Regions from separate parts of the Variovorax arabinosiphilus genome, predicted to be linked through region 2. Evidence: predicted binding sites of a transcription regulator. Region 2 holds the regulator's gene; the other holds the start of a gene.
What was found. Region 2 encodes FliA, which starts transcription of late flagellar genes. Its sites were predicted from a motif close to CTAAAGTTTNNNNNNNNNNNGCCGNTA; they were not measured.
Positions count from the first base shown of each region.

Region 1 (15,461 bases), 2.7 Mb from region 2:
TGGCGCTGGTTCGGCTCGGGCCTGCTCAAGCACGAAACCGCCGGCACCTACGACACCGACAGTGGCCGTCTGCGCGCCGGCCGTGGCCGCACCGGTGACCGCATCGAGCGCAGCCTGTTCCTGCAGTACGACTACGCGACCAACCAGGGCGAAGGCGCGCCCCCGTCCGCGTCGGCCATCAGCGCCAACTGGGGCTGGACCGGACGCTACTTCGACGACAACGCGGCGCCGACACGCGGCCAGGGGCTGTCGCTGGAACTGGGCGTGGGCCAGACGCTGATCGGCGAGCGCGCGCCCTTCATCCGCAGCTACCTGCGCTGGCTCGGCATCCTGCCCATCGGCACGGTGCAGGGCACCGATGGCGGTGCTTCGCGCAGCAGCCGCCTGCAGTTCCGCGCCGAGAGCGGCGCCGTCGTCGCCCGCGACAACGCGCAGATCCCGACCACGCTGCTGTTCCTGACCGGCGGCGACACCACGGTGCGCGGCTACAGTTACCGGCAGATCGGCACCGAGCGCAGCGATGGCGCCATCGTCGCCGGCCGCTACCTCGGCGTGGGCAGCGTCGAATGGCAGCGGCCCATCCTCTGGAACGGCAAGCTCAGCGACTTCGAGAGCGCGGTCTTCGTCGACGCCGGGTCGGTGGCCGACAAGTTCGGCGAGCTCAAGGCCAAGGTCGGCACCGGCGTGGGCGTGCGCTGGCGCAGCCCCGTCGGGCCGGTGCAGGCCGACGTCGCCTACGGCGTCGACACGAAGAAGTACCGGCTGCACCTGCGGCTGGGCTTCAGCTTCTAGGCACACGCGTGGCAACGACCGAGACGCTCACCCCTCTGCCCGCGCCACGCCGGTCGCGCACGCGCCGCGTGCTGCGCGGCCTGGCATGGGCGTTCGTGACGCTCATCGTCCTGGTGATCGCGATCGGCGCCGGCGCGTGGTGGTGGCTGGGCTCCGACCAGTCGCTCGCCTATGCGCTCGCCAAGGCCGCGCACTACATGCCGCCCGGCCAAACGCTGCAGAGCCGCGACGTGAGCGGCTCGCTGCGCACCGGCGGCCGCATCGGCTACCTGCAATGGCAGAGCCCCACGCTCTCGGTCGAGGTGCACGATGCCGCGATCGGCTGGACGCTGAAGCCGCTGTTCCAGCGCAAGGTCCAGCTTGGCGAAGTCGTCGCCAAGGACGTGCGCATCGAGCGCCGCGGCCCCGCGCCCGACACCAGCGAGCCGCTGCAGCCGCTCGAACAGATCGTGCTGCCGGTGGATGTCGACCTGCCCTTCCGCGTCGGCACCGTCCGCTGGGCCGGGCCGCCGGTGGTCGAGGCCACCAACCTCGCCGGCCACTACATCTACGCGCAGCGCCAGCACACGCTGAAGGTCGACAGCGTCGACATGGCCGACGGCCACTACAGCGCGCGCGTCGGGCTGCAGGGCGATGCGCCGATGGCGCTCGACCTCGCGCTCGACGGCCGCGTACGCGCGCCGCTGGCCGAAGGCCGCAGCATCGACGTGCTGGCCACCGCGACGGCCAAGGGCACGCTCGCCGGCGCCGACGCCCGCCTGGCGATCGCCGCCGACCTGAAGCCCGCCGAGCAGGACGCCACCGCCCCGATGCAGGCACAGCTGCAGGCGAACATCGCGCCGTGGCAGCCGCAACCGGTGATCGACGCCAACGCCGACCTGCGCAACGTCGACCTCGCGCGCCTGTGGCCCACCGCCCCGGCCACGCTACTCAGCGGCCAGGTGCTGGCCGGCCCCGGCGCAGCCGGCAGCGGCGTGCAATGGCAGGCCAGCGCCGACATTCGCAACGCCCTGCCCGGCCCGTGGGACCAGGGCAAGCTGCCGGTCGAGCGCGTCGAGGCCCGCACCACCTACGACGGCACCACCTGGACGGTGCCCGGCGCCACCGTGCGCACCGGCGGCGGCCGCATCGACGCCGAAGGCGACTGGAGCCCTGCCCCCTTGCCCTGGGCCGTGCGCGCCACCGTGCGCAACGTACAGCCGGGCGCGCTGCACACCCAATTGGCCGGTGCGCCGGTCGGCGGCAAGGCCGAGCTTGAACAGCGCGACGATGCGCTGGTCTTCGACGTGGCGCTGCAGGCGCAGGGCACCGCGGGCAGCGCCGCGCTGCAGGGCCTGCGGCTCGACCGCGTTGTCGCGCAGGGCCAGTGGAAGAACGAGGTGCTCGACCTGCGCACGCTGCGCGTCGAGGCGGCACAGGCCAGTGTCGCCGGCACGCTGCAGGCCCGCATCGCCGAACGCGCCGGCAGCGGCGACCTGAAGCTGGTGCTGCCTGGCGGCAACGCCCAGGTCGCCGGACGGATCGCGCCGGCGCAGGGCCGCGGCCAGATCGACGCGCAGATCGACAACGCCGCCACGCTGCAGCGCTGGGTCGAAACGCTGCCGGGCCTTGGCAAGGTCTTCGCCGGTGCCAGCGCCGACGGCAGTGCGCGCCTCGACGCGCGCTGGGACGGCGGCTGGGAGGCCGTGCAGCGCCGGCTGCAGAACGCGACCACGCCCGCGCCGCGCGGCACTGCCGAACCCACCGTGCAGGCCACGCTGACCGTGCCGCGGCTCGACCTGCGCCTTCCTGCTGCTGCAGTGCCTGCCGGCAGCGTGCCGCCCCCGCCGGCGCTTCCCGTTCAGTTGCGCGGCCTGCGCGCCGAGCTGTCCGGCAGCCTGGCGCAGGCCACGCTGGCGCTGCAGGGCGAGGCGACCCGCGGCACGCAGAAGATGACGCTGGACACCCGCGCCAGCGGTGCGCTCGAAGGCCCCGGCCGCTGGCGCGCCGCGCTGGCCAGCCTGCGCGTGCAGGCCCAGGACAGCACCCGCCCCGGCCCCTGGACCGTGGCGCTGAGCGCGCCGCTCAACGCCAACGTGCGCAGCACCGCCGGCGGCCTCGAAGTCGACACCTCCGCCGGTGGCGCCACGCTGCAGGGGCCGGTGCCCGGCACCGTGCGCATCGACTGGGAGCCGGTGCGCTTCCGCCAGACCGGTGCCACCGGGCAGCGCGCCTTCCGCCTGCAGTCGAAGGGCCGCATGCAGGGCCTGCCGATGGCCTGGGCCGAGGCCATGGACAGCAACAGCTCGCTCGCCAGCATGGGCGTGACCGGCGACCTGATCTTCGACGGCGACTGGGACATCGAGGCCGGCGACGCCCTGCGCGCCGACCTGCGCCTGGCGCGCCGCAGCGGCGACATCCGCGTGCAGGCTGGCGAGGCCGCACTCGTCACCCGCATCGAAAGCCGCGGCACCGGCGCCAGGAGCGAGATCAAGATGGTCAGCGGCACCGGCAACGTCGAGGGGCCGAGCACGCCCGCCGGCCTGCGCCAGGCCGAGCTGCGCATCGAGGCGCGCGGCGAATCGGTGCAGGCCAAGCTGGTGTGGGACAGCATGCGCGCCGGCAACATCGACGCCACCCTCGGCACCCGTGTGCTGCAGCGCGACGGCGGCTGGCAGTGGCCGGCCGACGCGCCGCTGTCCGGTGCGGTCAAGGCGCGCATGCCGAGCCTGGGCGTCTGGTCGATGCTGGCGCCGCCGGGCTGGCGCATCGCCGGCACGCTCGACGCCGATGCCACGCTGTCGGGCAGCCGCACCGAACCGCGCTGGAACGGCACGCTGGCCGCCGACCAGCTCGCCCTGCGCGCGCTGGTCGAAGGGCTCGACCTGCGCGACGGCCGGCTGCGCGCCACGCTGTCGGGCCACCGTGTCGACATCACCGAATTCACGCTCAAAGGTGGCCGCGGCAGCAGCGCGCGCATCGCCGGCCAGAGCGGCAACGTCAGCACCACCGCGAGCGAAGCGGCGCGCGACGGCGGCACGCTGTCGGGCACCGGCCAGATGAGCTGGGGCGCGGTGCCCGCCGGCAGCGGCGCGTCGGGCATCCGCATGGACATGCGCGCCCAGTTGCGCAGCCTGCGCCTGCTGGTGCGCTCCGACCGGCAGATCACGGTGTCGGGCGACCTGCAGGCGGGCCTCGCCGACGGCCAGTTCACCGTGCGCGGCAACATCGACACCGAGCGCGCCGTGATCATCCTGCCCGACGAGAGCGCACCCAGCCTGGGCAGCGATGTGGTCGTGCGCTCCGCCGCCAAGACCGCCGAAGCCGCTGCCACCGCGCAGCGCGACGCTGCCCGTGCCAGCGCGGATGCCGCCAAGCCACAGACCGCGAAGGCACCCGACGTGGCCGTCACCTTCGATCTCGGCAAGGACTTCGCCGTGCAGGGCCGCGGCATCACGACCCGGCTCGAAGGCAAGCTGGACATCCGCAGCACGTCGCTCACCGCGCCGCCGCGCGTCACCGGCGAGGTCCGCACCGTCAAGGGCCAGTACCGCGCCTACGGCCAGCAGTTGGACGTCGAGACCGGCCTGGCGCGATTCAACGGCCCGGTCGACAACCCCTCGCTCGACATCCTGGCGATCCGGCCGAACATCACGCAGCGTGCGGGCGTGCAGGTCACGGGCACGGCCCAGTCGCCGCGCGTCAAGCTGTATTCAGAGCCGGTGCTGTCGGACGTCGAGACGCTGTCGTGGGTGGTGCTCGGCCGCGCGTCGGCCAGCAGCGGCGGCGAGTCGATCCTGATGCAGCAGGCTGCGCTCGCCCTGCTCGGCGGCCTCGGCAAGGGCGGCTCGGGGGGCAGCCTGGCGAGCCGGCTGGGCCTGGACGAGATCGGCTTCAAGGGCCCGAACCCGGGCGGCGAACTGCGCGAATCGGCCGTCACGCTGGGCAAGCGCCTGTCGAGCGATTTCTACGTCACCTATGAAAGCAGCCTGACCGGCATGCTCGGTACGCTCTACATCTTCTACGACCTGACCCAGCGCCTCACCCTGCGCGGCCAAGCCGGGATCCAGAGCGGCGTCGACCTGATCTACACGCTGAAGTACGACTGACGAACTGCTAAAGTCGCCGCTGCCCAGCGTCCTCGTAGTTCAATGGATAGAACGGGGTCCTCCTAAGACTCAGATACAGGTTCGATTCCTGTCGAGGGCACCAAGGCCAGACCAGGCCGGATCACCGACCCTGTAAAACCAGCAAAGTCTTGCCGCAGCGGCAACGTTATGCCGGATTTCAAACACGGCAACTTCAAGCCCCGCAGAGGTCGACTCAAACGCTGACCTGGAGCGCAGACGCATTCATGATGCGCGGGAGGCCAACTCCTCTGAACGTTCATTTCGCCCCGGCTTCGAGCGATCGCAAGAGCTGAGATGAGCCGGGAATCAAACCGGTACCAATCTGCGGTGGGCACCGGGCAGGACGTGACGCTGGAAGTCGTATCGCAAAACGCACGCGTCTAAGCAGCGGCGGTCGAACGCGAAAATTCAGCCTTTAGTCCTACATCGAGCAAGCCGCGCATGCGGGACAACGCAATGTGATTTTTTCACATTCTTTGACGTACCGCTCGTAAGCCGACCCATGCGACCTGATTTCGACTTCTTCGCCGTTTCGCGGCCTGTCCAAGCACCGAAGCTTGTCAGTTGTCCGGACGAGGCGAGCCCTTATTGTTTGACAACGTCACAACGCGTCGCGAAGCGCGCGCTGGACATTGCGGGCGCCTTATTTTTTCTCCTGAGCTTCGGCCTGTTCTACGTTGCCATCGCGTTGGCAGTGCGTCTGTGCATGGGTGGCCCGGTGCACTACTGGCAAAACCGTATCGGCCAGGGCGGGCGAACGTTTCGCTTCTACAAATTTCGTTCGATGGTGGTGAACGCCGACGAGATCCTGGAACGGCACCTCGCCGCGAACCCAGAAGCGCGCGACCAATGGAACGCATTCCAGAAGCTTGCTGATGACCCGAGGATCACGCCGCTCGGCAAAGTGATGAGGAAGTTCAGCATTGACGAGCTTCCGCAATTTTTCAATGTGCTCAAGGGTGACATGAGTCTTGTGGGCCCCCGGCCTTGCATGACGCGCCAGCGCACGCTCTACGGGCCACATTGGAACCGCTATTGCGAGATGCGACCGGGACTGACGGGGTTATGGCAGGTGAGCGGTCGCAACCGGCTTTCCTATGCCGCCCGCGTCGAGCTCGACATGACTTACGCATCGCAGTGGTCGCTTTGGCTGGACGTCAAGATTCTCGCGCGGACCGTCTGGGTTGTCCTCAGTAGCGATGGATCGTCGTAAAGAACGTGGCGCCGTGGACGGGCAGCGGCGCTTCGCCAGAAGCGGACCTTTGCGCCTTTCACGCGGCTGCGGCGATCAACTGGATCGTGTCCGTCGCGCTCTTCTTGGCATTTGTCTTGCCGTTCTTGGCGACCGTTTGCCCGCGAGGGCTGGAAGGCTTCGGGATCGCTTCCCAGGAGCTCCGTCATGACGAAGTTTTGCAGTTCATGCCATACCGAGAACCGCGACAGCGCGCGCTTTTGTCGCGGATGCACAGGCAGGTTCTCTGGCATCAAGACGCCCGCCACCGCGTTTGACTCCACGCGGCGCGACGCGGTGCTCGTCGCGGCGCCCCTGGAGACCCGGAAGATTTCCGCCCCGGCCACACGTCCATGGAAGGCAAGCGAATCACGCTGGCGATGGCTCCCGGTGCTGATGGGCATAGACGTGTCGGTGGTGTGGTTGGTGCTGGCACTGACCGTCCTGCAAGGCAGCTTCATGCTCTGGTATTTGACTCGGCCGACCCCATCGGCGTACTTGGAGAGTCCGACGAGGACAAACGACGAGCCCTCGACTCACTCTGCTTCGCTGGCGGTGGCGCCTGCGCTGCAGCTCGTGCCAGCGTCCAGCGCTCAGCCGCAAATTTCCACTGCTGCTGAACCGCAGTCTGCCGTTGAACCCCCGGCGCTCACGACGGCGCACTCCGCTGCGCCGGACATTCCCTCTGTTAGATCAGGCGCCTTGGACTCGCTGGACATGTCCGGTGTCGAGGCTTCTTCGCCTGCGAGACCAACGCCGGACGAGCGTTCCAGCCCACCCTCCCTCGACAGCGGTGCGGTACGCGGAGAGCCGGCGGAGTTGCCGACGCAGAAGGCACTCGTCCGACGTCAGCGCGTGGCCGCGGTACGCGAGGAAGGAGTGCGGCGACAGAGCTCTCGCACGGCGCCAGTTGCCCGATCACCAGCGCCGACCCGTCAGGAACCGGTGCCTTCGGCCGGCTGCGATGCGCGGCTCAGTGCCCTGTGTGGACCGCCGCCCTCCTCAGCCGAGGTTGCGCCTGCGGCATCAGGCAGCGCCGCCCCTTCGTCGGCGTCGGCCGGCGCCGCTGCCGCGACCAGTGGAAACCCGTTGTACAAGGTTTTTGACGCCCTGCGCACCCTTGGAACGGCGATGGCATCGAGCGGGAGTAGCGCCGCAAGCCAAGGCGCAGTCGGCGGCGACGGCGGTGGTGCGGCTGCAGACGCCGGCCTTGGCGCCGGTGCTGCCGCAGGCGCGAGCGCAGGTGGCTCTGGCAGCGGCGGCCCGGGAGGCGGGTCTGGAGGAGGCGGCGCGGGTGGCGGGGGCTCCGGAGGCGGTTCTGGTGGCGGAGGCTCAGGGGGCGGTGGTGCCGGAGGCGGTGGATCTGGCGGCGGCGGAGGGGGCTCCGGGGGCGGAGGCGGCGGAGGCGGTGGAGGCGGAGCTGGGGGCGGGGGAGCTGGCGGCGGACGCTGATCCATCGCGCAGCGCGCACCGCACCACGCGGACGACCTCAGGCGGCCGGCCTGGGCGCCGAATCAAGTTCGGCAAATTCGGGCCGGACGGCGGAACGAAAACCAGCGGCGGACCAGCGGCACGCTTTCACGTTGGTGGTCAAGCGCCACTCAGTGCGATGTCCGCGTGTCAGCCCTTCAGAACCATCACTGAAGTGCCGATAGAGACTCAAATTCATGAAGGAAGAAAACGCAATGGTCCAGGCGATTGGCTCAGCGGCAGCGACGCCTGCGCGCGGCGGTAACTCAGGCAGTCAGATCGCGGCGCTGCAGAAGAAGTTGGTCGTGCTGCAAAAGCAGATCCAGGACACGCAGTCGACCTTGATCGGCGCCCCTGAAGGCCCCGCGCGAGACGCGATCAAGATGCAGCTGGACCTGCTGGCGCAGCAGATGCAAATGATCCAGCAGCAGATCTCGGACCTGCAGCGCCAGCAGGCTGCAGCCAGCACCGCGCGCCAAATGGCACAGGTTCGCTCCCACGAGACCGAGCGGTCCAAGTCAGCCGATGCTGGGGAGGGTGCGCTGGGCACGCAGGTGGATATTTACGTCTGACCAATCGCCGGCAGCTTCCCCTGGACGCCGCGCCGAGGGCCAAGCATCGAACAGCTGCGCGTTCGCGCTCGCATGTGAACTACTGCGCACGTCTCGCACGAATGAATACTTTGGTTAACCAAATGTCAGCGGCGTAGCTAAACTTGGTGACATGAGTTCGCCATCACCGCACGAGAAAGACTGGGATACCAACTTCGGCTGGTGGATCGACAAGCCTCAGAGAGACGCGCGGCCCGCAGCGCGCTTTCGCACCTACGAACCGAGCCGGCCGCCAAGGCGCGACCGGGTCTGGGGTGAGGCGGCGCTCGTCGTCGGCCTGGCACTCGCCCTGGTGCTGTCACTGATCTCCCTCGCAACCCGGTCCTAGGCGGACAGGGGGGCAAATGAGATCTGCCCCAACCGATGGGGCTTGATCACTCGATAGCCGCTGCGCTCAATTGATGTTCGCCCCCGCCGCGTGGAACGGCTTGCCCGGCAGGTCGTAGCCGCCGCCATACTCGAAGGGCTTGCCGTCGAGCAGCGTGCAGCCCTGCGGCGCCGGGCAGATCGTCCACCCGTCCTGTGTGCCGTAGGTCCATGCGATGACCGGGCCGTAGAGGTAGTTGCGCACCGTCTTGCCGCCGTAGTCGGCCAGCGTGAGGACGTAGCTCTCGGTGCCATGGTTGGCAGCGTCGTCCGAGGCGATCGGATCCACGATGCGGCTGTCGGCCAGGGTCTTCACGGTGCGTGCGCTGCCGAAAGTCGCGTCGAAGCTCACCAGTTGCGCCTTGCGCTCGCCGCGTGAGGTCACCCAGTAGGAGCGGTCGTGCTTCAGGCCCAGCGGCCCGAAGAGCGCCGTGGTCTCGTTCCAGCCGCGCTCCTTGACGTAGGTGATGTCCGTGGGGTTCCTGCCGACCTCGACCGCGAACTTCTCGACGATGTCGGCGGGCTTGCCGACGGCCTTGCCGGCCTGGTCGAGGTAGGCGGTGCCGAGGTCGAACACCCGCAGCCGGCCCTCCTGCGTGGCGATGAAGGCGCGGTACGGCGCCGTGAGCCCCAGCTTGACGGCCGTGGGCCGTGCCGGCAGGTCGATCACCTTCACCACGGTCGGCACCTGCGCCGGTGCGGCGCTGAAGGCGTAGGGCCATTGGTTCGGCGCCTCGCCGCGGCTGGCGATCAGCGCATGCCATCTGGCCTGGTCCTGGCCGAGGTACTGGGCACGGTAGTACTGGAACAGCGGGCGCAGGTCGATGAAGGCAGCGCGCTTCTCGTTCTTGCTGATCACCACCGCCATGCCGGTGCGCGCGATCGCCAGACTGCGCTCGTCGCCGTCGAAGTACTGGGCCCGGCGCTCGGCGGTGTCGATGTCGTTCGCCCAGAAGTCGCGCACGATCTCGTAGTCGCCGTGGCTCTTGCCGGTGCTCACGCTGATCTCGGTGGGAGCCTTCAAGGTGTCGGGCAGGTCGACGTAGCCGATCACCTTGGCCGCGATGTAGTTGCCCAGGCCGGGGAAGCCGTGATACATGCGCCGGGCGCTGCCCCAGTTGCGTCCCCAGTCGCGTTCCTTGGCGGGGTCGCACCACTGGCAGCCATCGGCCAGCGCCACCACCGCAATCTGGCCGCGCACCGCCGCCGTGTCCCAGACGGTGACCAGCGCGAACTCGCCGCTGTTGGTGACCGCGATGGCGGTCGGCACCTTGCCGTCGGCCAGTTTCACCCGCATGCGGTTGTGCGCGGTGTTGGAGCCGACGCCCATCAGCCAGCCGTTGGCGAAGACGGCGATCGAGTTGGTGCACCAGCCGCCGCGGCCGTAGCACTTGCCCACCGCCACCGGCTTCTGGTCCATGGCGATGGTCTGCGCCGCGGCCTCGATGTTGCCGTCGTTGGCGCCACCGTCGCGCGCGAGGCCGTCGTAGGTGGTCCACGAATGCTCGGGCTTCACGGCGACCACGTCGTGCGCGATGCCGAACTGCTGCAGGCTGGCGACGCCGAAGTACTTCTTCGGGAAGAACGACGGCGGAGGCACCGCATCCGGCACGTAGGCTACGTTCACGATCGACGAGCTGAAGTCGCCCGGCTCCTTCGAAGTCGCGCGGCCGATCTGCCATGTGCCGCACCAGCCGCCGGGCGACACGCAACTGCGGTTGCTCCAGCCGAGGCGAACCGAGATCGGGTCATAGCTCTTGTCCGGCCGCTTGCCATAGGTCACCGTCGCTGCGGGATAGCCAAGGTCCGCGGCGCTCGGCCCGTAGCGATAGGCGATGCCGACCTCCGTGCCCATGGCGGCGGCCGTGGCACGGTACCTGGCCGCATCGACGCGACCGTTCGTCAGCACATCGCCGGGCATCTCCGCATCCGCCGGTCCGGTTCGCGCGGCAGCAGGGGCCTGGCCGAAGGCCGCGCCGACGGTGAGACAGGCCGCCAGTGAGACGAGCGCTTTGATCAGGGGCATGGCGCTCATTCTGCGGCCGGCATCGCTGCCGCTATCGCTTGTCCTTCACCCCTTCGGCGACCTGCGTCGCGTCGGTGCCCTGACCATCGCCCGCCTCGCCCGAACCCGGGTAGTCGCGGGCCTTGTGCTGTTCGCGGCCCATGCGGCTTCCGTCCATCGGGTCGTCCTGGCCGATGGCGCGGTTCTGCTCGATGTTCCGGCCGGAGGCAGGTCCGCGGTCGCCTGCGCGGGCTTCGTTCATGTCCTTTGCCGTCGTGGGTGCGGGAAGCGTCGTCTTGTCGGAGCTCGATGTCATGGCAGATCCTTTTCGTTCGGGTTGGATGCTCACGACCTTGACCAGACCTCGCGCGACCTCCAGCCGGAGAACAGGGCGTGCGCACGTAGGCAGGGCTCACCGGTCGGTTGTCAGTGTTCCATCTCCCGCACGAAGTCGACCAACGCCCGCAGCGGTGCCGGCAGGTGCTGTCGTCCCGAGAAGTAAAGGAACGGCCCCGAGAAGCTCGGCCACCATGGCTCCAACACGGGTTCCAGTTCGCCGCGATCGATGAATGGACGCAACCAATCCTCGAAGAGGTAGATGACGCCGCTGCCCGCCACAGCCGCGTCGACGGCGAGGTCGACGGTCGCGCCCAGGCCGACGATCAGCGGCCCGGTCGTGTCGACCTTGACCGATTCGCCGTCGCGCTCGAACTCCCATGCCGGCATCGCCCCGCTCGCGAAGCGTCCGCGCAGGCAGTCGTGGCCGAGCAGTTCGCGCGGATGCGCGAGGCGGCCGCGGCGATCGAGGTAGGCCGGCGATGCGGCGGCCGCGAAGCGCTGCACGCGCGGGCCGATGGGCACGGCGACCATGTCCTGCTCGAGCCGCTCTTCATAGCGGATGCCCGCGTCGGCCCCTTCGGCCAGCACGTCGACGAAGCGGTCTTCCGCGATCACCTCGAGGCAGATGTCGGGGTACTTCGCGAGAAAGGGCGGCACGATGCGCGGCAACACCAGCCGCGAGGCGCTCACCGGCACGTTGAGCCGCAGGCGGCCCGCCGGCTGGTCGCGAAAGCCGTTGACCACGTCCAGCGCCGCGTGCACCTCGCCGAGCGCGGGCGCGAGCCGCTCCAGCAGGCGCGCGCCGGCATCGGTCGGCGCCACGCTGCGGGTGGTGCGATGCAGCAGCCGAACCCCCAGCCGGGTTTCGAGCCGACGGACCGCATCGCTCAGGCGCGAGGCGCTGGTGCCGGCCACGCGCGCGGCGTTGCGGAAGCCACCCTCGCGGGCGACGGCCAGGAAGGCGGTGAGGTCTGCCAGATCGTCCATGGACTGTCCTGATTTCTGCACGGCCTGTGCAGATTGCAGTGGATTGTCGCGCAGTGCCTGCGCTCCTAGATTCATGACACACCACTTCCCGAAGGACCACACCATGACCCGCATCGCTTCCGCCGGCACCTACCGCCTGGGCACCCGCACCGTGAATCGCCTGGGCTACGGCGCCATGCAACTCGCCGGCCCCGGCGTGTTCGGCCCGCCCAAGGACACCCCCGCCGCGCTCGCCGTGCTGCGCGAAGCCATGGCCCTCGGCATCAACCACCTCGACACCAGCGACTTCTACGGGCCGCACATCACCAACCAGCTCATCCGCGAGGCGCTGCATCCCTACCGCGACGACCTGGTCATCGTCACCAAGGTCGGCGCCATGCGCGGCGACGACGCCTCGTGGCAGCCCGCCTTCTCCGCAGCGGACCTGGAACGCGCGGTACACGACAACCTGCGCCACCTCGGCCTGGACGTGCTCGACGTGGTGAACCTGCGCGCGATGTTCGACGTGCACGGCCCGGCCGAAGGCTCGATCGAGGCGCCGCTGACGGCGCTGGCCGAACTGCAGCGCCGCGGCCTGATCCGGCACATCGGGCTGAGCAATGTCACGCCGGCGCAGATCGAACAGGGCCGCCGCATCACGCCGATCGTCTGCGTGCAGAACCACTACAACCTCGTGCACCGAGGCGACGACGCCCTGATCGACCAGCTCGCCGCCAGCGGAACCGCCTATGTGCCCTTCTTCCCGCTGGGCGGGTTCACCCCGCTGCAGTCGGGCGCGCTCAACGACGTGGCCGCACGGCTGGGGGCGACGCCGATGCAGGTGGCCCTCGCGTGGCTGCTGCGCCGTTCGCCGAACATCCTGCTCATTCCCGGCACGTCGTCGGTGGCGCATCTCCGGGAGAACCTGGCGAGTGCGGCGCTCGAGCTCAGCGATGAAGACCTGGCGACCCTGAACGGCCTGTCGACGCGTCGCTGAAGCGATCGCCCCCGGCGCTGCCGGCGCCGGCCATGAACAGTTCGAGGCACAGCGGCGAGGCGTTCTGCCGTGCGGCGGCCGCCTCACTCGCATAGTCGGACAGAACGCCGATGCCGACTGCATGCAGGCAGCGTGCGACCGACGCGGGGCGCAGGCCGGCGCGCAGCTGACCGCGGCGGTGCGCGATGGCCATCACGCGACCGAGGCGCCACACGGTCTCGGCCAGGGCGCCTTCCACACGCGCCATGGCTGGCGCAGGCAGCTCCGACTCGACGCCATGGCGCAGCACGATCTTCACGGCGCGCGATTGCCAGGGGTCGGCCATGCAGCGCTCGATCTGCCGGCACAACTGCTCGCGCAACAGTTCGAGCGGCTGCGGATGCGCCTCGTAGGCCGCCACGTCGCCACCGATGTCCAGCGGCCAGCGCACGCCCTCGACGAGCTCGGTCACCAGCGCGGCCTTGTCGGCGAAGTGCCAGTACACGGCGCCGCGCGTGACGCCGGCACGCGCCGCCACGTCTTCCAGACTGGTGGTGCGCACGCCGCCCTCGGCGAAGGCCGCGAGCGCGGCCTCGAGCACGCGGGTACGGGTGCGGTCGGCTTCGGCCTTGGTGTGTCTCACCACGGTGCAAGCTCGGTGGGAGGCGGCGGCATGCGTCGCGTCGATCAAGGCTGCGCGGCGGCGGAAAGCGTCGCCACCGGCGTGCCCGTCGTCTCGACCCAGCCGCCGCCCAGCGTCTTGTAGAAGGTCACGAGGTTGGTGAAGCGCGACAGCCGCGTGCTGATCAGGTTCTGCTGCGCCGTGTAGAGCGAGCGTTGCGAATCGAGCACGCTGAGGTAGCTGTCGACGCCGCGCTTGAAGCGCGCGTCGGACAGGCGGTAGCTGTCGGCCGTGGCATCCACCAGCGCCTGCTGCGCCTTGAGCTGGCGCCCGAGCGTGCTGCGCTGCGCCAATGCGTCGGACACCTCGCGAAAGGCGGTCTGGATCGCCTTCTCGTACTGCGCCACGGTGATGTCGCGCTCGGTCCTGGCGATGTCGAGGTTGGCCTGGTTGGCGCCGCCGTCGAAGATCGGCAACGAGATCTGCGGCGAGAAACTCCAGCTGCCCGAGCCGCCCTTGAACATGTTCGACAGGCTCGCGCTGGAGCTGCCGGCCGAGGCGGTGAGGCTGATGCGCGGGTAGAAGGCGGCGCGCGCGGCGCCGATGTTGGCGTTGGCGGCCTTCAGGTCGCGCTCGGCCTGGAGGATGTCGGGGCGGCGCTGCAGCAGGTCCGACGGCAGGCCGGGCGGGATGCTGGCCAGCGGGTTGGCCGCGGCCGTCGCGCCGTCGGGCAGGCCCTTGGGCAGCAGGTCGTCCGGCAGGTCGGCGCCCACCAGCAGCACGAGCGCATTGCGGTCCTGCGCCACCTGCGCGGTGTACTTCTCGACGTCGACCCGCGCCGTCTCGACGCTGGTCTGCGCCTGCCGCAACGTGAGCGCCGAGGCCACACCCAGGTCGAAGCTGCGCTGGTTGAGCTTGTAGGTGTTGCTCTGGCTGGCGAGCGTGTCCTGCGCGAGCTTGAGCTGGTCCTGGTCGGCGGCCAGGGTGAGCCAGGCCGTCGCGACCTCGGCCACCAGGCTGATCTGCGTGCTGCGGCGCGCCTCGGCGGTGGAGAAGAACTGCTCCAGGGCCTGGGCGTTGAGGCTGCGTACCCGGCCGAACAAGTCGAGCTCGTAGGCACTGAAACCGAGCGTGGCGCTGTAGCTGTGCGAGACGGTCGGCTGGCCGCTGATGGACAGGTCGCCCGGCGTGCGGCTGCCGCTGCCACTGCCGCTGGCGTTGACGGTGGGGAACAGCGCCGCGTCCTGCACACGGTAGGTCGCGCGGGCCTTCTCGATGTTGAGCGCGGCCACGCGCAGGTCGCGGTTGTGGGCCAGCGACAGCTCGATCACGCGCTGCAGCAATGGGTCGGTGAAGACATCGCGCCAGCCGATCTCGGCCACCGGTTTTGTGGCAGTGCCACCGGTGTCGCCGGAGAAGGTGGTCGGCACCGGTGCGGCCGGCTGCTCATAGGTCGGCATCAGGCTGCAGCCGGCAAGGAAGGCGGCGAGCGCCAGGGGAGCCCATGTGAAGCGGGACATGTCAGACACCTTCCGAAGCGGCCGCAGCCGATTGGTCATGGGGGGCCGCCGCGCCCGGCGCGGCCGGCTTGCGCTGGTTGAACAGGCCCACTACGAGGACGAAGAACAGCGGCACGAAGAAGATCGCGAGGACGGTGCCGGACAGCATGCCGCCGATCACCGCCGTGCCCAGCGCGTGCTGCGCACCGGCGCCGGCACCGCTGCCGAGCACCAGGGGCAGCACGCCCAGGATGAAGGCCAGCGAGGTCATCAGGATCGGGCGCAGCCGCATGCGGACGGCCGCCAGCGCCGCGTCGACCAGGCTCATGCCCTCCTCGTACAGATCCTTCGCGAACTCGACGATCAGGATGGCGTTCTTCGACGCCAGGCCGATGGTGGTGAGCAGGCCCACCTGGAAGTACACGTCGTTCATCTTCCAGGTCAGCATCGCCCCGAGCAGCGCGCCGAACACGCC
Region 1 covers NZ_JASZYB010000001.1:2,779,123-2,794,583, forward strand. The annotation lists gene QTH86_RS13285 (autotransporter assembly complex protein TamA) at 1-792, shown strand, start outside; gene QTH86_RS13290 (translocation/assembly module TamB domain-containing protein) at 801-4,880, shown strand; tRNA gene QTH86_RS13295 (tRNA-Arg) at 4,909-4,983, shown strand; gene QTH86_RS13300 (sugar transferase) at 5,404-6,114, shown strand; gene QTH86_RS13305 (FlxA-like family protein) at 7,800-8,174, shown strand; gene QTH86_RS13310 (hypothetical protein) at 8,326-8,541, shown strand; gene QTH86_RS13315 (hypothetical protein) at 8,608-10,605, opposite strand; gene QTH86_RS13320 (hypothetical protein) at 10,637-10,900, opposite strand; gene QTH86_RS13325 (LysR family transcriptional regulator) at 11,011-11,910, opposite strand; gene QTH86_RS13330 (aldo/keto reductase family oxidoreductase) at 12,014-12,886, shown strand; gene QTH86_RS13335 (TetR family transcriptional regulator) at 12,837-13,511, opposite strand; gene adeC (AdeC/AdeK/OprM family multidrug efflux complex outer membrane factor) at 13,553-15,007, opposite strand; gene QTH86_RS13345 (efflux RND transporter permease subunit) at 15,009-15,461, opposite strand, start outside.
Region 1: QTH86_RS13305 (FlxA-like family protein) is a predicted target of FliA. The motif match lies at 7,646-7,672, and genes of this name have one in related genera.

Region 2 (15,461 bases):
TGCTGACCCATCTGCGCACCTTCGGCGAGCGGACCAACCGTGTTTGATGAACGACTTTGTGGAGTGAAATATCGTGATTGACAAGAGCATCAAGATCCTGGTCGTGGATGACTTCCCGACCATGCGGCGCATCGTGCGCAACCTGCTGAAAGAGCTGGAGTTCCTCAACGTCGACGAAGCCGAAGACGGCGCCGCCGGCCTCGAGAAGCTCAAGGGCGGTGGCTTCGGCTTCGTCGTGTCGGACTGGAACATGCCCAACATGGACGGCCTGACGATGCTGCAGACCATCCGCGCCGATCCCGCGCTGTGCAAGCTGCCGGTGCTGATGGTGACCGCCGAGGCCAAGAAGGAGAACATCGTCGCGGCGGCCCAGGCCGGCGCGAACGGCTACGTGGTGAAGCCCTTCACGGCGGCGACGCTGGAGGACAAGCTCACCAAGATCTTCGAGAAGCTCGCCAAAGAGGCCGCCTGATCATGTCAACCGAAGCGCTGGCAACAGCAGAACACCAAAACACAGCCGAAGAACTTCTCGGTCGCATCGGCCATCTCACGCGTCAACTGCGCGAAGGCATGCGCGAGCTCGGGCTCGACAAGCAGGTGGAAAAGGCCGCGCAGGCCATTCCCGATGCCCGGGACCGGCTCAAGTATGTCGTCGACATGACCGAGCGCGCCGCCCACCGGGCGCTCAACGCGGTCGATGCGGCGCAGCCCCTGCAGGAAGACCTGGCCCGCTCGGCCAAGGGGTTGACGTCGCGCTGGGACGCCTGGTTCGCCAACCCGATCGAGCTCGACCAGGCCCGTGGTCTGGTCGAGGACACGCGCAGCTACCTGGGCGCCGTGCCCGAGAAGGCCAGCGCGATCAACTCGCAGCTCATGGAGATCCTGATGGCCCAGGACTTCCAGGATCTGACCGGGCAGGTGATCAAGAAGATGATGGAAGTCGTCAACGAGATGGAGACGCAGCTGCTCCAGGTCCTGATCGACAACGTGCCCGCCGATCGGCGTCCGGCGGAGACAACGAGCCTGCAGAACGGTCCGCAGGTCGTGGCCGGCAACCCGGATGCGGTCAGCGACCAGTCGCAGGTCGACGACCTGCTGGCGAGCCTGGGTTTCTAGGCGGGAAAGCGGCGGCCGTCCCGTTGCCCGGGCGGCTCATTGTGCGAGAAGCGGGGGGTTCGGGGGCTTGATCGACCGATTGTTTCGGACGACTGAATTCAATAATTCAGTCATGTGCAAGGCGCGATTCGCGCATGCCGGTCCGGAGCAAGAATGTCTGAGGAAAGCGATCTCGAGAAGACGGAAGAAGCCTCCCCGCGGCGCCTGGAGAAGGCGCGTGAGGACGGCGATGTCGCCCGCTCCCGCGAGCTCGTGACCCTGGTGATCCTGGGGGCGGGCATCTCCGGGCTCTGGCTCACGTCGAGCTCGCTCGGCACCACCTTCGGCGGTGCACTGCAGCACGGCCTGCAATTTGACCGCAAGTCGGCCTTCGATGCCTCCCACATGCTGACCCAGGCCGGGTCGATGGTGCTGGAGGGGCTCCTGGCCATCGCGCCGTTCTTCGGGATGATGATGCTGGCCGCGCTGGTCGGCCCGATCATCCTGGGCGGCTGGCTCTTCTCGACGAAGGCCATCGCGCCCAATTTCGGCAAGCTCAACCCCCTGGCCGGCATCGGCCGCATGTTCTCGACCCAGTCGCTGGCTGAGCTGACCAAGGCGTTGGCGAAGTCGCTGCTGGTCGGCCTGGTGGCCTGGTGGGTCATCTCAGGCCACGTCGGCGACATGGTGGCGCTGATGGGCGAGCCGGCGCATCGCGCGCTGCCACACGCCATCCGCATGATCGTGGTCGACTGCGCCGTGATCGCCGCCACGCTGGTCATCGTGGCGATGATCGACGTGCCCTACCAGCTCTGGAGTCACGCCAAGAAGCTGCGCATGTCGCGCGAGGACCTGCGCCAGGAGCACAAGGAAAGCGAAGGCGACCCGCATGTGAAGGCGAACATCCGCCGCATGCAGCAGCAGGTCGCCAAGCGCCGGATGATGGCCGAGGTGCCCAAGGCCGACATCGTGGTGACCAACCCGACGCACTTCGCGGTGGCGCTGAAGTACCGCGATGGCGACATGCGTGCGCCGCGTGTCGTGGCCAAGGGCAGTGACCTGGTGGCCCAGCGCATCCGCGAGCTGGCCAAGGAACACAACGTGGCCGTGCTCGAGGCGCCGCCACTGACCCGGGCGCTCTTCAAGCACACCCGCCTGGGCGACGAGATTCCCGCGGGCCTGTACACGGCGGTTGCCGAAGTGCTGGCCTGGGTCTACCAGCTCAAGCGCTGGAAGGACGAGGGCGGTGATGCGCCGCGCACGCCGACCGACCTGCCTGTTCCCTCCGAGCTTCAATACAACGTGAGCGCCGCATGAATTCACTCGCCGGACTGCTGCGCATGCCCAAGGGCATGCTCGATGCAAAACAGTTCAAGGGGCTGACCGGCCCCATCCTGATCGTGCTCATCCTGAGCATGATGGTGCTGCCGCTGCCGCCGTTCCTGCTGGACCTGCTGTTCACCTTCAACATCGCGGTGTCGATCATGGTGCTGCTGGTGAGCATGTACACCATGAAGCCGCTCGACTTCGCGGCCTTCCCAGCCGTGCTGCTGTTCTCGACCCTGCTGCGCCTGTCGCTGAACGTCGCGTCCACCCGCGTCGTGCTGATGCACGGTCACACCGGCCCCGATGCGGCCGGCAAGGTGATCGAGGCTTTCGGCCATTTCCTGGTGGGCGGCAACTTCGCCGTGGGCGTGATGGTGTTCATCATCCTGGTGCTCATCAACTTCATGGTGATCACCAAGGGCGCAGGCCGCATTGCGGAAGTCGGCGCGCGTTTCGCGCTGGACGCGATGCCCGGCAAGCAGATGGCGATCGACGCCGACCTGAACGCCGGCCTGATCGGCGAAGACGTGGCGCGCAAGCGTCGTGCCGAGGTGGCGCAGGAAGCCGACTTCTACGGCTCCATGGACGGTGCCAGCAAGTTCGTGCGTGGCGACGCCATCGCCGGCCTGCTGATCATGATCATCAACATCATCGGCGGGCTGGTCGTCGGCATGCTGCAGCACGGCCTGGACTTCCAGACGGCCTCGACCACCTACACGCTGCTGGCCATCGGCGACGGCCTGGTGGCGCAGATCCCGGCGCTGGTCATCTCGACCGCGGCCGGCGTGATCGTCTCGCGCGTCGCGACCGACGAAGACGTGGGCAGCCAGCTCACGGGGCAGCTGTTCTCGAACCCGAACGTGATGTTCCTCACGGCCGGCATCGTCGGCCTGCTGGGCATGATCCCGGGCATGCCGAACCTGGCCTTCCTGCTGATCGCAGGCGCGCTGGTCTGGATGGGACGCAAGGGCCTTCAGCGCATCGCGGCCATTCCGAGTGCCGAGCAGGTGGCTGCCGAACAGGCCGCCGTGCAGACCCAGAACCCCGACACGGCCGAAGCCACCTGGGACGACGTCGCGCTGGTCGACCCGCTGGGCATGGAAGTGGGCTACCGCCTGATCCCGCTGGTCGACCAGTCGCAAAAGGGCGAACTGCTCGGCCGCATCAAGAGCATCCGCAAGAAGATCGCACAGGACATCGGCTTCCTGGTGCCGGTGGTGCACATCCGCGACAACCTTGAGATCAAGCCCAACAGCTACGTCGTGAGCCTTAAGGGCGTGGAGATCGGCCGCGGCGAAGCCTTCCCGAACCAGTGGATGGCGATCAACCCGGGCCAGGTCTCGGGCACGCTGGCCGGCACGCCGACGCAGGACCCGGCCTTTGGCCTCCCGGCGGTGTGGATCGACGGCAGCCTGCGCCAGCAGGCGCAGATCCTGGGCTACACGGTGGTCGATGCGTGCACCGTGATGGCCACGCACCTGAACCACCTGATCCAGACGCACGCGGCCGACCTGCTCGGCCGCCAGGAAGTGCAGCAGCTGCTCGACCAGATCAGCAAGACCGAACCCAAGCTCACCGAGGACCTGGTGCCCAAGGTGCTGTCGCTCAGCACGCTGCACAAGGTGCTGCAGAACCTGCTGGAAGAGGAAGTCTCGATCCGCGACATGCGCACCATCCTGGACGTGATGGCCGAGCACGCGCCGACCGTCAAGGACGCGACCGAACTCACCTCGCTCGTGCGCCTGGCCCTGGGCCGCGCGATCGTGCAGCAGCTCTTCCCGGGCGACTCGGAAGTGCAGGTCATCGGCCTGGACGGCTCGCTCGACGGCGTGCTGCAGCAGGCCATGAGCAGCAACAGCGGCATCGAACCCGGCCTGGCGGACAACCTGCTGCGCCAGGCGCAGGCCGCCATCGCGCGCCAGGAGCAGATGGGCCTCGCCCCGGTGCTCGTGGTGCAACACAGCCTGCGCGTGCTGCTCGCCCGTTTCCTGCGACGCAGCCTGCCCCAACTCAAGGTGCTCTCCCATTCGGAGATCCCTGACAGCCGCAACATCAAGATCACCGCCACCCTTGGAGGAAGAGTTTGACCATGACCCACGACGTGCGTACCACTGCCCGCAAATTTGTCGCCGCCACCAGCCGCGAGGCCCTGCGACTCGTTCGCGAGGCCCTCGGCGCCGAGGCCATCGTGCTGACCAACCGCGCTTCCGCTGATGGCGTGGAGATCGTGGCCATGGCCGAGGGCGACGTGAACGCGGCCGTCGCGCAGGTGGCGAGCCCCGCGGCTGCAGCACCGGCGATCGCTGCGCCGACGCGGCCACACATCGGCTTCCCGTCCACGCCGGAGGCCACGCTCCCCGCCGCGCCGCCACCGCTGCGCGCGGCGCCCGTACCCGTCGTACCGATGGCAGCCGCACCGATGACGCCGGCCGCGCCCCTGGTGGCCGCCCCCTCGGTGGCGCCGGCCCCGGTCGCTGCCGACGACTCCGTGCTCAACGAACTGCATTCCATGCGCGGCATGCTCGAAGAGCAGCTCGCCAGCGTGGTCTGGAACGACAAGCAGCGCCGCGACCCGGTGCGCGGCCGCGTGCTGCGCACGCTGCTCGGTGCCGGTTTCTCCGCGCGGCTGTCGCGGGCCATGCTCGAGAAGATGCCGGCCGGCCAGAGCTATGCCGAAGGCATGGCCTACGCGCGCAGCGAACTGATCCGCGCCGTGCCGGTGCATGAAGACGAAGACGCGCTGTTCCGCCAGGGCGGTGTCTATGCGCTGATGGGGCCGACGGGCGTGGGCAAGACCACCACGACCGCCAAGCTGGCCTCGCGCTGCGTCATGCGCTTCGGCGCCGACAAGGTGGCGCTGGTCACCACCGACAGTTACCGGATCGGTGCCTACGAGCAGCTGCGCATCTACGGCCAGATCCTCGACGTGCCGGTGTACGCCGTGAAGGACAGCGCCGACCTCCACCTGGTGCTGCAGGACCTGCGCGACAAGCATCTGGTGCTGATCGACACCGTGGGCATGAGCCAGCGCGACCGCGCCGTGTCCGACCAGATCGCGATGCTGTGCACCAGCCACCGCCCCGTGAAGCGCCTGCTGCTGCTCAACGCCACCAGCCACGGCGACACGCTCAACGAAGTGGTGCACGCCTACCGCAACGGCAACGGCGGCAACGAGCTGGCCGGCTGCATCTTCACCAAGGTCGACGAAGCCACGCACCCCGGCGCGCTGATCGACACCGTGATCCGCCACCGCCTGCCGGTGCACTACATCTCCTGCGGCCAGAAGGTGCCCGAGAACCTGATGCCGGCCGACCGCGCCCAACTGATCGACAGCGTGTTCCAGCCGCGTCGCCACAGCCCGCTGTTCGTGCCGCCGGAAGTCGAGAGCAGCGAGGAGCCGGGTGCCCCGTCGGCCCAGACCGTGCAGGCCCAGGCCGAAGCCGACCGCCTGCGCTCGCAGTACCACAACCTCATTCGCGCCATGGCGCACGACGCGCAGGAACTCGCGACCGCCGCCGGCGCGCTGGCCGGCGCGCAGATCGGGTTCGAGCGGGCCCGCGGCCTGTGGCGCCAGGCCGGCGACGAGGGCGCGGCCCAGCGCACCGTGATGGACGACCTGCTGGTGCACGCCCGCAGCGAAGTCGCCGCCGGTTGCCGCGGCCATGTGCTGGCGCTGAGCAGCCAGGTGGGCCTGCGCTCCGAAGGCGACGACGCCTACGAATGCCACACCAGCCTGCTGCTGTCCGACCGCACCGGCCAGCCGCTGGCCGCGCCGAACGGCTGGCTGTCGACCGCCAGTGCCGACGCCGTGCGCCGGCCCGGCCTGCGCCAGGTGCAGTGGTTGCGCCAGCAGGACTTCGGCAAGTCGCTGGTGCACGTGCTCACCAAGCTGCCGACGGCCGAGACGATGCTGCAGTGGCAGGCGCAGGGCCAGCGCTGGCTGGCGCGCGCCGTGGCCTCCACGGCCGTGACCGACACCGCGACCGGTGCCGGCCGCACGCTCGCGCGGCTCGAGCATCGTTTCGCCGAACCCCGCACGGTGCAGTTCGGCGGTCGTCCGGTGCTGCAGTCCGAGGCCGAGTGCGACGTGCTGCTGCGCTTCAATGCCGCCGCCGCGGCATCGGGCCTGACCCGCGCCGACATGCCGACGCTGCGCTGCGTCGTCACCCGCATCGTCGACGCCCGCAGCGGCAAGCTGCTGCAGCAGAGCTATGCGCTGTCGAACCTGGGCGGCGACGTGACCGGCACGCAACTGGCGCAGTGGCAGGCCTGGGCCAACGAGAACGAACCCTGCTTCCGCCTGATCCGCCAGGGCGTTCAGCTCGTCGGCGGCCTGGGCGAACTGGGCGACCCGCACATGATGAAGCGCGTGCTGATCGCCGGTCAGATGACGACCACCGTGTGGCGCCTGCTGCGTGCCGACGGTGAATGGGCCGATCGCACACGCATGCTGCTGAACCAGTTGAGCGGCCGCCCGGCGCGCGCCAGCCGTCCGCTCACGGGCAACGCCCTGTACGCGGGCATGGGCAAGTTGTTCCTGCTGCTCGAAGCGCTGGGAACGGAATCCACGGCGCCGACGCAGACGTCGAAGCCGCTGGAACAGTTGGGATGACTCGGATGAGGACACGGGCATGAGCAAGCAGGTCGCAGACCAGGCCGACGGATTGAGGCGCCTTCTGGCGCCGGCGCCAACGCGGGTGATCGCGGTGGCCAGCATGGCGCGGGGCGCCGGGGCCACGACGACCGCGATGAACATCGCCGCTGCACTGGTGCTCCAGGGCAAGAACGTGCTGCTGCTCGACCAGCATGCGGCGCGCGCGGGCTCGGTCTGCGCGCAGTGGGCGATCGATGCGCTGGGCACCTGGACCGACGTGGCCCAGCACCGCCTGCGCTGTGCCGGCGCGGCGGTGGCCAGTGGCTCCGGCGTGCACGTGCTGCCGGCCCCGCCCGACCCGGCCGTGGCCACGTCCGACCCGCGCGAGTTCTACCAGGGCGGCGCGATCCTGATCGACGCGGCGATCGACGACGAGGGCCGCTTGCTGCCCCTGGCGCAGATGGCCGACGAGCTGGTGCTGGTGCTCCAGCCCACGCCGAGCGCCGTGACCGCTGCCTACGCCGGCATCAAGCGACTGCACTATGCGCATGCGCTGAAGCAGGCGCGGCTGATCTTCAACGGCGTGCGCGATGCCGACTCGGCCCAGCAGATGCTGACCAACCTCGTCAACACCGGCAGCCGGCACCTGGCGGTGTCGTTGCAGGACGGCGGGCTGGTGCGCGCCGACCCGCACCAGGCCGACGCCCGTCGCCTGTACCAGACCGTGGTCGAGGCCTACGGGACCAGTCCCGCCGCCGTCGACTTCCGCCGCATCGCCGACGAGCTGTGGCGCTCGCCGTGGCGCTCCAAGGTGCTGCGATCGCGTGCGGCCGAACAGGGCCATCGCATCGTCGACGGCGCCATCGATGCGGCGCATGCCGCTTCCCATCCCGCCGCTGCCTTCCAGGGCAGCAGTTTTTGAACCCCCATCGAAAGGGAACGCGTGTACACCGCACAGGGAACCATTGAAAAGTCCCACCTGCTGGCACAGCACCAGCCGTTGGTGAGGCGCATCGCGCTGCAGATGCTGGCCAAGCTGCCGGCCAGCGTCGAACTCGACGACCTGATCCAGGCTGGCATGATCGGCCTGCTCGATGCGTCGAGCCGCTTCGAGGAGGGCAAGGGCGCCCAGTTCGAGACCTTCGTGAGCCAGCGCATCCGCGGCGCCATGCTCGACGAGCTGCGTGCGAGCGACTGGGGCTCGCGCGGGCTGCGCCAGTCGGCGCGCGCCGTCGAGAAGGCGATCCACAAGCTGGAGCACGTCCTCGGGCGCCCGCCGACCGAAGGCGAGATCGCCAAGGAAATGAAGATGGAGCTGCACGACTACCAGTCGCTGCTGCAGGACGTGCAGGGCTGCCAGCTGCTCTACGTCGAGGACTTCGCCAAGGGCGAGGCCGAGAACCCCTTCATCGATATGCATGCGCAGGCGGCGAGCCACGATCGCGGCGCCAGCAACGACCCGCTGGCGCAACTGCTGGAAAGCGGCTTTCGCCACCAGCTGATCGATGCGATTTCCACGCTGCCCGAGCGCGATCAGCTGCTGCTGAACCTCTACTACGAGGAAGAGCTGAACCTGCGCGAGATCGGCGCCATCCTCGAAGTGAGCCAGTCGCGCGTGTGCCAGCTGCACAGCCAGGCGATCAGCCGGCTGCGTGCGCGTTTGAAGGACGAGCTGAAGGAGGACTGAGGTCTCAGAGGGCGCGCCAGTCGATGACCGGCAGCGCCTCGACCTGCGGGCGCGCGAACAGGTAGCCCTGGAACAGCTCGACCCCGAAGCCACGCAGCACCTGCAGCTCCTCGCGCGTCTCCACGCCCTCGGCCACGACGCGGATGCCGAGCTCGCGGCAGATGCCCACCAGCCCGCGCACGATGGTGCGGCGCACGCGGTCGGTGTGGATGTCGCGCACCAGGTGCATGTCGATCTTCACCACGTCCGGCTGGAACATCGCGAGCAGCTCGATGCCGGCGAAGCCCGCCCCGAAGTCGTCGATGGCCGACGTGAGGCCCCGCGGCTTGTAGGCGCGCAGCACGTCGGTGAGGTGCGGCACGTTGGCGATCTGCTCGCCTTCGGTCACTTCGAACATCAGGCGATCGATCGGAAAGTTGCTGCGTTCGGCGGCCAGCACCGTCTGCGACGCGTAGTCCTCCGGCCGCGCCAGCGCATTGGGCAGCATGTTCAGGCTCAGGCGCGATTCCATGCCGAGCGAGCCGGCCAGCGCGATCGCCTTGCCCCGGCAGGCCTGGTCGAAGGCATAGCGCTGCGCGGGCTGCAGGTCGCCAAAGAGCGCGGCCACGCAGGAGGTGCCCGGCGACCGCACCAGCGCCTCGTGGGCGAAGACCTCGTGACGCACCACGTCCACGATCGGCTGGAACGCCATCGTGAAGGGGCTGAAGGCCGGCGCGCCGCCACTGCCGAACATTGAATTAGTTTCCATCACATCGATACCCGCATGGCTGCATTGAAAAACCGTCCGCGATGCCATGGCCGGCGCTCGAGCGCGGCCGCTGCCGAAGGGCTCATCAGGCTTATCGGCGCCGGGTGCAGAAACTGAAGGGCACGCCGTGCCCCGGCGCTCACATGGCGCGGAACAGGTGGGCGTAGAGCCGACTGACGGGGATCGCCTCGCGGCGTCCGCGCAGCCTCAGCGACAGCTTGCCGGCGTCGTCGCGGTGCACCGATTCGATCGCATCGCTGCGCACGACCACCGCGCGATGCACCTGCCAGAACACGCCGGTATCGAGTTGCGGCAGCAACGCCTTCAAGGGTGTGCGGATGAGATATTCGTCGGCGGCGGTGAGCACGCGCACGTACTTGTCGGCCGCCTCGAAATACTGCACGTCGTCGATCGACACCATGTGCACCGTGGCGCCGGAAGTACCCGCCTGGCTTGCCGCGATGAACTTCAGCGGCACACTGGTTTCGGTGGCGCCGAGCGAGCCACCGGCAACGCTCAGCAGCTTGCGCCACTGCGCCAGCGTGCTGGCCAGGATGTCTTCGCTCGGCAGCGAGGCCGAGCGGCGCAGCGCCAGCGCCTTCTGCAGCCGCACCACCGTGCGCTTCAGGCGATCGGGCTGCACCGGCTTGAGCACGTAGTCGATGGCCTGGGCGTCGAAGGCGCGGGCCGCGTATTCATCGTAGGCCGTGACGAACACCAGTTGCGGCAGCGGCGCTTCGTCGGTCGGCCAGACATCGGCCAGTTCGGCCGCGGCCGCCAGGCCGTCCAGGCCCGGCATGCGCACGTCGAAGAACAGTACCTGCGGCAGCAGGCGCAGGCTCTCCCGCACGGCACTGCGGCCATCGCCGACGTTGGCGATCACCTGCAGGTCGGGCCAGGCGAGGGCGAGTTCCGCCTGTAGCGCCTGCGCCAACAGCGGCTCGTCCTCGGCGATGAGAGCAGTGGGCTTCATGTGGGCACCGGGAACGAAATGCTCGCGCAGGTGCCGCCGTCGCGCAAGGGGGACAACCGCAGGGCGGCCCGGTCGCCGTAGGCGGCAGCCAGCCGTTCCCTGACCTGCGTCAGGCCGAAGCCGCCGTCGGGCGACGGCGAGGCATCGGGGTCGAGCCCGGCGCCGGTGTCGCACACCTCCAGCGTCAGGTGCCCGCTCGTCGCGCGTGCACGCACGGTGATCTCGCCCCCCTCGACGGCCGGTTCCAGGCCATGCCGGATGCTGTTCTCCACCAGTGGCTGCAGCAACAGCGGCGGCACCGGCAGGTCCCGCAGATCCTCCGGCAGGTCGAGCGTGTAGCGCAGGCGGGGACCCATGCGCACCTGCATCAGCGCGAGGTAATCCGACAGGCGGGCGAACTCTGCCGAGAGCGGATGCGACAGCGCGCGGGAGCCGGCGAGCGTCACGCGCAGGTAGCTGTCGAGCCGGTCAAGCATCGCCACGGCACGCGGCGGGTCGAGCGTGATCAGCGCGCGCAGGTTGGCCAGCGTGTTGAACAGCATGTGCGGCTCGAGCTGCGTCTCGAGCAACTTGAGCTTGGCTTCGCTCGCATCGCGCTCGGCCGCGCTGATCTTCGCGGCCATGGTGGCGGCCCGGCCGCGCGCGTGGAAGTAGAAGCTGCCGATCGCGCCGGCGATGATCGTGACGGCCAGGCTCAACCGGTTGTCGCGCGGCGTGTTCACGGTCCTGAAGCCGAACAGGAAATCGCCGATCGGGTCGCCGAACATGAATCCGCAGCCGATGCCCACGCCGGTCAGCAGCAGGCCGCGCCACCCCTTCGGCCAGCCATGCCCGCCCGCGCCGTCGCTGTGGCAGTTTTTCTGGTCGAACACGAAGCGGCCGAACTCGATCACGGCCCAGGTGATGGTGCCGACCGACAGCGCGTAGCCGACCTGCATCAGGTAGCTCTTGGCCGGCCAGATCAGGTTGGTCACCACCGCCACCGCGAAGCAGAACGCCACCACCTGCAGGTAGTGGCGCGCGACATCGGTCCAGCGGATGTTCATGGCGCCAGATTCTGGATGAAGAAGCGTGTGATGGCCGCGTAGGCCAAGGGCACCGCCGCGCGGTCGAAACCCGGCGGGTCATTCAGCAGGCGCGCGGCCCTGGGCGGGAGGTCGGGCAGCTGCGGCGAAAGGATCGAGCCGTGCCCGCCGCCCGCCATGTCGGCCAGCAGCGTGCAGCTTTTGCAGACGGCGCGCACCGCGTCGATGTGCCATCGCGGCGCGAGCCATGCGTCCTTGCCGGCGCGCACCAGGCCGAGTGGCACGCGCGGCTGCGCCAGCGAGGCCATGTCGACCGTCGCCGCCATCGGCACCGCCGCGACCACGGCGGCGATGCGCGGTTCGTTCCAGCCCCGCGGCGTGGTCTCGTTGCCGAACTTCCAGTCGACCACGCGCCGAGCGACGGCCAGCTTCAGCCCGTCGAAAGCGCCGCCGGTGAGTTCGGTCGCCAGGCCGACGCAGGTCGGAAAGTCGTCGGCGATGTGGGCGTCGCAGTGCGCGGCGAGCCGGGACGGCGACCATTGCGCGCCGGCCAGCGTCAGCGCGGTCAGGCCGCCGGCGGACATGCCGTAGTGGCCCACGCGCTGGACGTCGAGCAGGGGCGCGAAGCGCGCATCGGCGGCCATGGCGTCGATGGCCTGCGACACCTCGCGAGGACGATGCTGCCAGGAGCGCGGCCCGACGGCGCTCATGTCGTGGTAGTTGTCGCCGGCATGCTCGGGCATCGCGACGGTGAAGCCGGCTTGCACCAGCGCGACGGCCAGGTCGGCCTGCGGCCAGGGCGAGCCGCCGGAACCGTGCGACATCACGACGAGCCGGCCATTGCCGCGCTGCGGCACCGCGTCGAGCGCCGCCTCGATGACGAAGGGGCCGCGCTGCAACTGCGCGTCGGGTGCGGCCGTGGGATAGAACACCGTGATCGGACCGCTCTCGGGCGGTGCGGCGAGCGTCGTGATGCCGGTGGCGGCCGATGCCACCGCGCTCGCGAGGCCGAGCGTCGCCGTGGCCAGCAGCCGGCGCGTGCGCGCGGCTATCACGGCTCCCCCTTGGTACGGGCGGAGAGCCTGGCGCGTTCGCGCTGCACCATGCTTTCCATCAGGTCGTTGCCTGGCGCGAACACCCAGACGGAGAGCCCGTGAAAGAACAGGCCGATGCCCCAGCCGAGCAGCGGAAAGATGGCCCAGGCCCGGCCGTGGTACAGCGAGAGCGCGATCAGCCCGAAGTTCACCGCGACATAGACGCTCGCGTGGAAGAAAAAGCCCAGCTTCGCCCTGGCGCGGCGGCGGGCCAGTTGGTCGAGCTGAAGGTCGGTGTGCTGTTGCATGGAGGACTCCGATGGTTTCAGGCGCGCTGGGTGGGGGTGACGAGGGCCGCGTCGCGCCGCAACGCGAGCTTCCACAGCCGCAGGCCCCGCGCTGCAAACATACCGCTGAATGCGCCGTACAGCGCGCCCACGCACAGGGCGAAGACCCGGTCGTCCGGCAGGGACGGATGCATCGCGATCTGGACGGCCACGACGTACTTGGTGAAGAAGATGCCCATCATCAGTGCCAGCGGCACCGCCGTGCCGGCGAGATGGATGCGGCGCGCGGCCGGGTCGTAGCGCGTGCTGTCCGGCAGCGCGCGCTGCAGCACGGCGATGCCGGTCATGAGCGCGGCAACGGCCCAGCCCAGCACGGCGACCGGCTGGTGGCTGAAGACCGACAGCAGGCCATAGATGGACAGGGCGGTCATCGCGAACGGCAGGATCGTGGCGCGCCGGAGGGCGACGTCGTGCGCCACCAGCTGTCGGCCGCCCAGCCACAGCAGCAGGGCGAAGAGGGCGAACACCCAGCGGGGCGTGCCGGCGAGGATCTGGATCAGCATGAGAGGCTCCTGAAAGCAAGAGTGACAAGGGAAGCGATGGGACGGACGCGACTGTGCCCGCGTGACGAAAGCCGCGACAGTGCGATGCGACGAAATGCGGATCCGCGGTGCCGCAGGTCGGCAGGGGGCGGCGAACGGCACCGATCGGAGGGCGTGCGCCGCGACGGCCGCGGAGTTGATCTGCGTCAACGGGAAGGCGCCGCGCGCCCGCAAGATCGGCCTTGTCACGCGCCTGCCCTCAGGGCGCTGCACCGCAAGGGCGTTCATGTCCCCCTCTTTCTCGTCCGCCTTTCCGGATGCCTGGCTGATCGGCAGCGTGGCCGCCGATGTCGCCGTGGCGCCCTTCGGCGGTGCCACCGCGATCGCGCAGCGCGTCCAGCAGCGCCTGGCCGACCTGCTCGCGCACGCGGCGCGCCACTCGCCGCTCTATCGGGAGGTGCTCGGCGGGCGCCCGGCGTCGACGGTGCCGTTGGCCGACCTGCCGGTCATGCGCAAGGCCGACCTGATGCAGCGCTTCGACCAATGGGTGACGGACCCGGGTCTGACGCTGGATGCCGTGCGCACCTTCATGGCGGACCGCACGCGCATCGGCGAAGCCTTTCGTGGGCGATACATCGTCTGGGAGAGTTCGGGCAGCAGCGGGGCGCCGGGCATCTTCGTGCAGGACCCGTTCGCCATGGCCGTCAACGATGCGCTGGAGGCCCTGCGGCGCCCGGTCCTCGATCCGATGCGTGCCCTGGTCGACCCGATGGGCCTGGCCGAACGCATCGCATTCGTCGGCGCCATCGATGGGCATTTCGCCAGCACCGTCTCGATCGAACGCCTGCGCCGGCTCAACCCGTACCTGTCGTCCCGGCTGCACGGCATCTCCTTCCTGCAGCCCATCGCGGCGCTGGTGGCCGAACTCGACGCCATGGCGCCGACGGTGATCGCCACCTACCCGAGCGTCGCGCTGCTGCTCGCCGAGGAGCATCGACGGGGCCGGCTGCGCACGCGGCCGCGCGAGATCTGGACCGGCGGCGAGGACCTGTCCGGTGCGCAGCGCCAGCGCATCCGGGAAGCCTTCGATTGCGCGGTGGTCAACAGCTACGGCGCGTCGGAATTTCTCTCGCTGGCGTCGGAATGCCGCCATGGCCGCCTGCACCTGAACAGCGACTGGTGCATCCTCGAATCGGTCGATGCCGACGGCGCGGCGGTGGCCCCGGGGCATCGGGGCGCGACCACCTTGCTGACCAACCTGGCCAACCGCGTCCAGCCGCTGCTGCGCTACGACCTGGGCGACCGGGTCGCGTACGCGGCCGAGCCCTGCGCGTGCGGCTCCTGCCTGCCCGTGATCGAGATCCACGGCCGCTGCGACGACACGCTGCGGCTGGGCCGCGCCGGCGCGCGGCGCGTGCCCCTGACGCCGCTCGCGCTCACCACCGTGCTCGAGGAGGACGCGGACCTGGTCGACTTCCAGCTGGTGCAGGAAGGGCCGTGCGAACTCACGCTGCGCACCGGCCTGCAAGGGCCCGCCGCCGTTGCGGCGCTGCGGACCGCGCGCCCGGTGCTGGCTGCGTTCCTCGCGGCGCAGGGCGCAGTGGGGGTGCACATCCGTTGCCGCTCGGGTGAGCCGGCACAGCGCGGGCGCAGCGGAAAGATTCAGCGGGTGCTGCGCGCGCCGGGTGCCGCCTGAACCATCGGCGTCAGCCGCCCGCCGGCGCGCCCGATCGCTGCCGCTGCTTGGCCGCCTCGACGGTACGGCGGGCGGCTTCGCGGGCGGTGCGCGCTGCGCTGTGAAGGGCCGCATCGGCCTTCTATAGGGCCTTGCGCGTTGCACGGCCTCACCGCAACGCCTCGCCCGGCGGCGCCGGCGACCAGAGCGGGCGCTCCGTGCGCTCGGTGTCGACGACGATGACCCAGCGCCCTGCGTCCGCCAGGGGCGTGCGGTTGGGGGCGAGCACCCACGAGGCAGCGCCCTCCGTCACGCCGTGCCGTGCTCGAACACGCCGAGCGGCGTCTCGAAGTGATCGAAGGCGCCACCGCGCCTGGTCGAGACCGGTGAGGCACCCACCAGCCATCCCGGCGCCCCCGGAGGCAGCCAGTAGAGCAGAAGGGCCTGCACGTGCGGGTTGCGATCGATCACCACG
Region 2 covers NZ_JASZYB010000001.1:35,922-51,382, forward strand. The annotation lists gene QTH86_RS00180 (protein-glutamate methylesterase/protein-glutamine glutaminase) at 1-47, shown strand, start outside; gene cheY (chemotaxis response regulator CheY) at 74-472, shown strand; gene cheZ (protein phosphatase CheZ) at 475-1,116, shown strand; gene flhB (flagellar biosynthesis protein FlhB) at 1,270-2,412, shown strand; gene flhA (flagellar biosynthesis protein FlhA) at 2,409-4,508, shown strand; gene flhF (flagellar biosynthesis GTPase FlhF) at 4,511-7,033, shown strand; gene QTH86_RS00210 (P-loop NTPase family protein) at 7,053-7,937, shown strand; gene QTH86_RS00215 (RNA polymerase sigma factor FliA) at 7,959-8,702, shown strand; gene QTH86_RS00220 (EAL domain-containing protein) at 8,707-9,450, opposite strand; gene QTH86_RS00225 (LytR/AlgR family response regulator transcription factor) at 9,590-10,423, opposite strand; gene QTH86_RS00230 (sensor histidine kinase) at 10,420-11,469, opposite strand; gene QTH86_RS00235 (alpha/beta hydrolase family protein) at 11,466-12,503, opposite strand; gene QTH86_RS00240 (2TM domain-containing protein) at 12,500-12,790, opposite strand; gene QTH86_RS00245 (DUF6622 family protein) at 12,808-13,332, opposite strand; gene QTH86_RS00250 (phenylacetate--CoA ligase family protein) at 13,598-15,007, shown strand; gene QTH86_RS00255 (hypothetical protein) at 15,156-15,299, opposite strand; gene QTH86_RS00260 (hypothetical protein) at 15,296-15,461, opposite strand, start outside.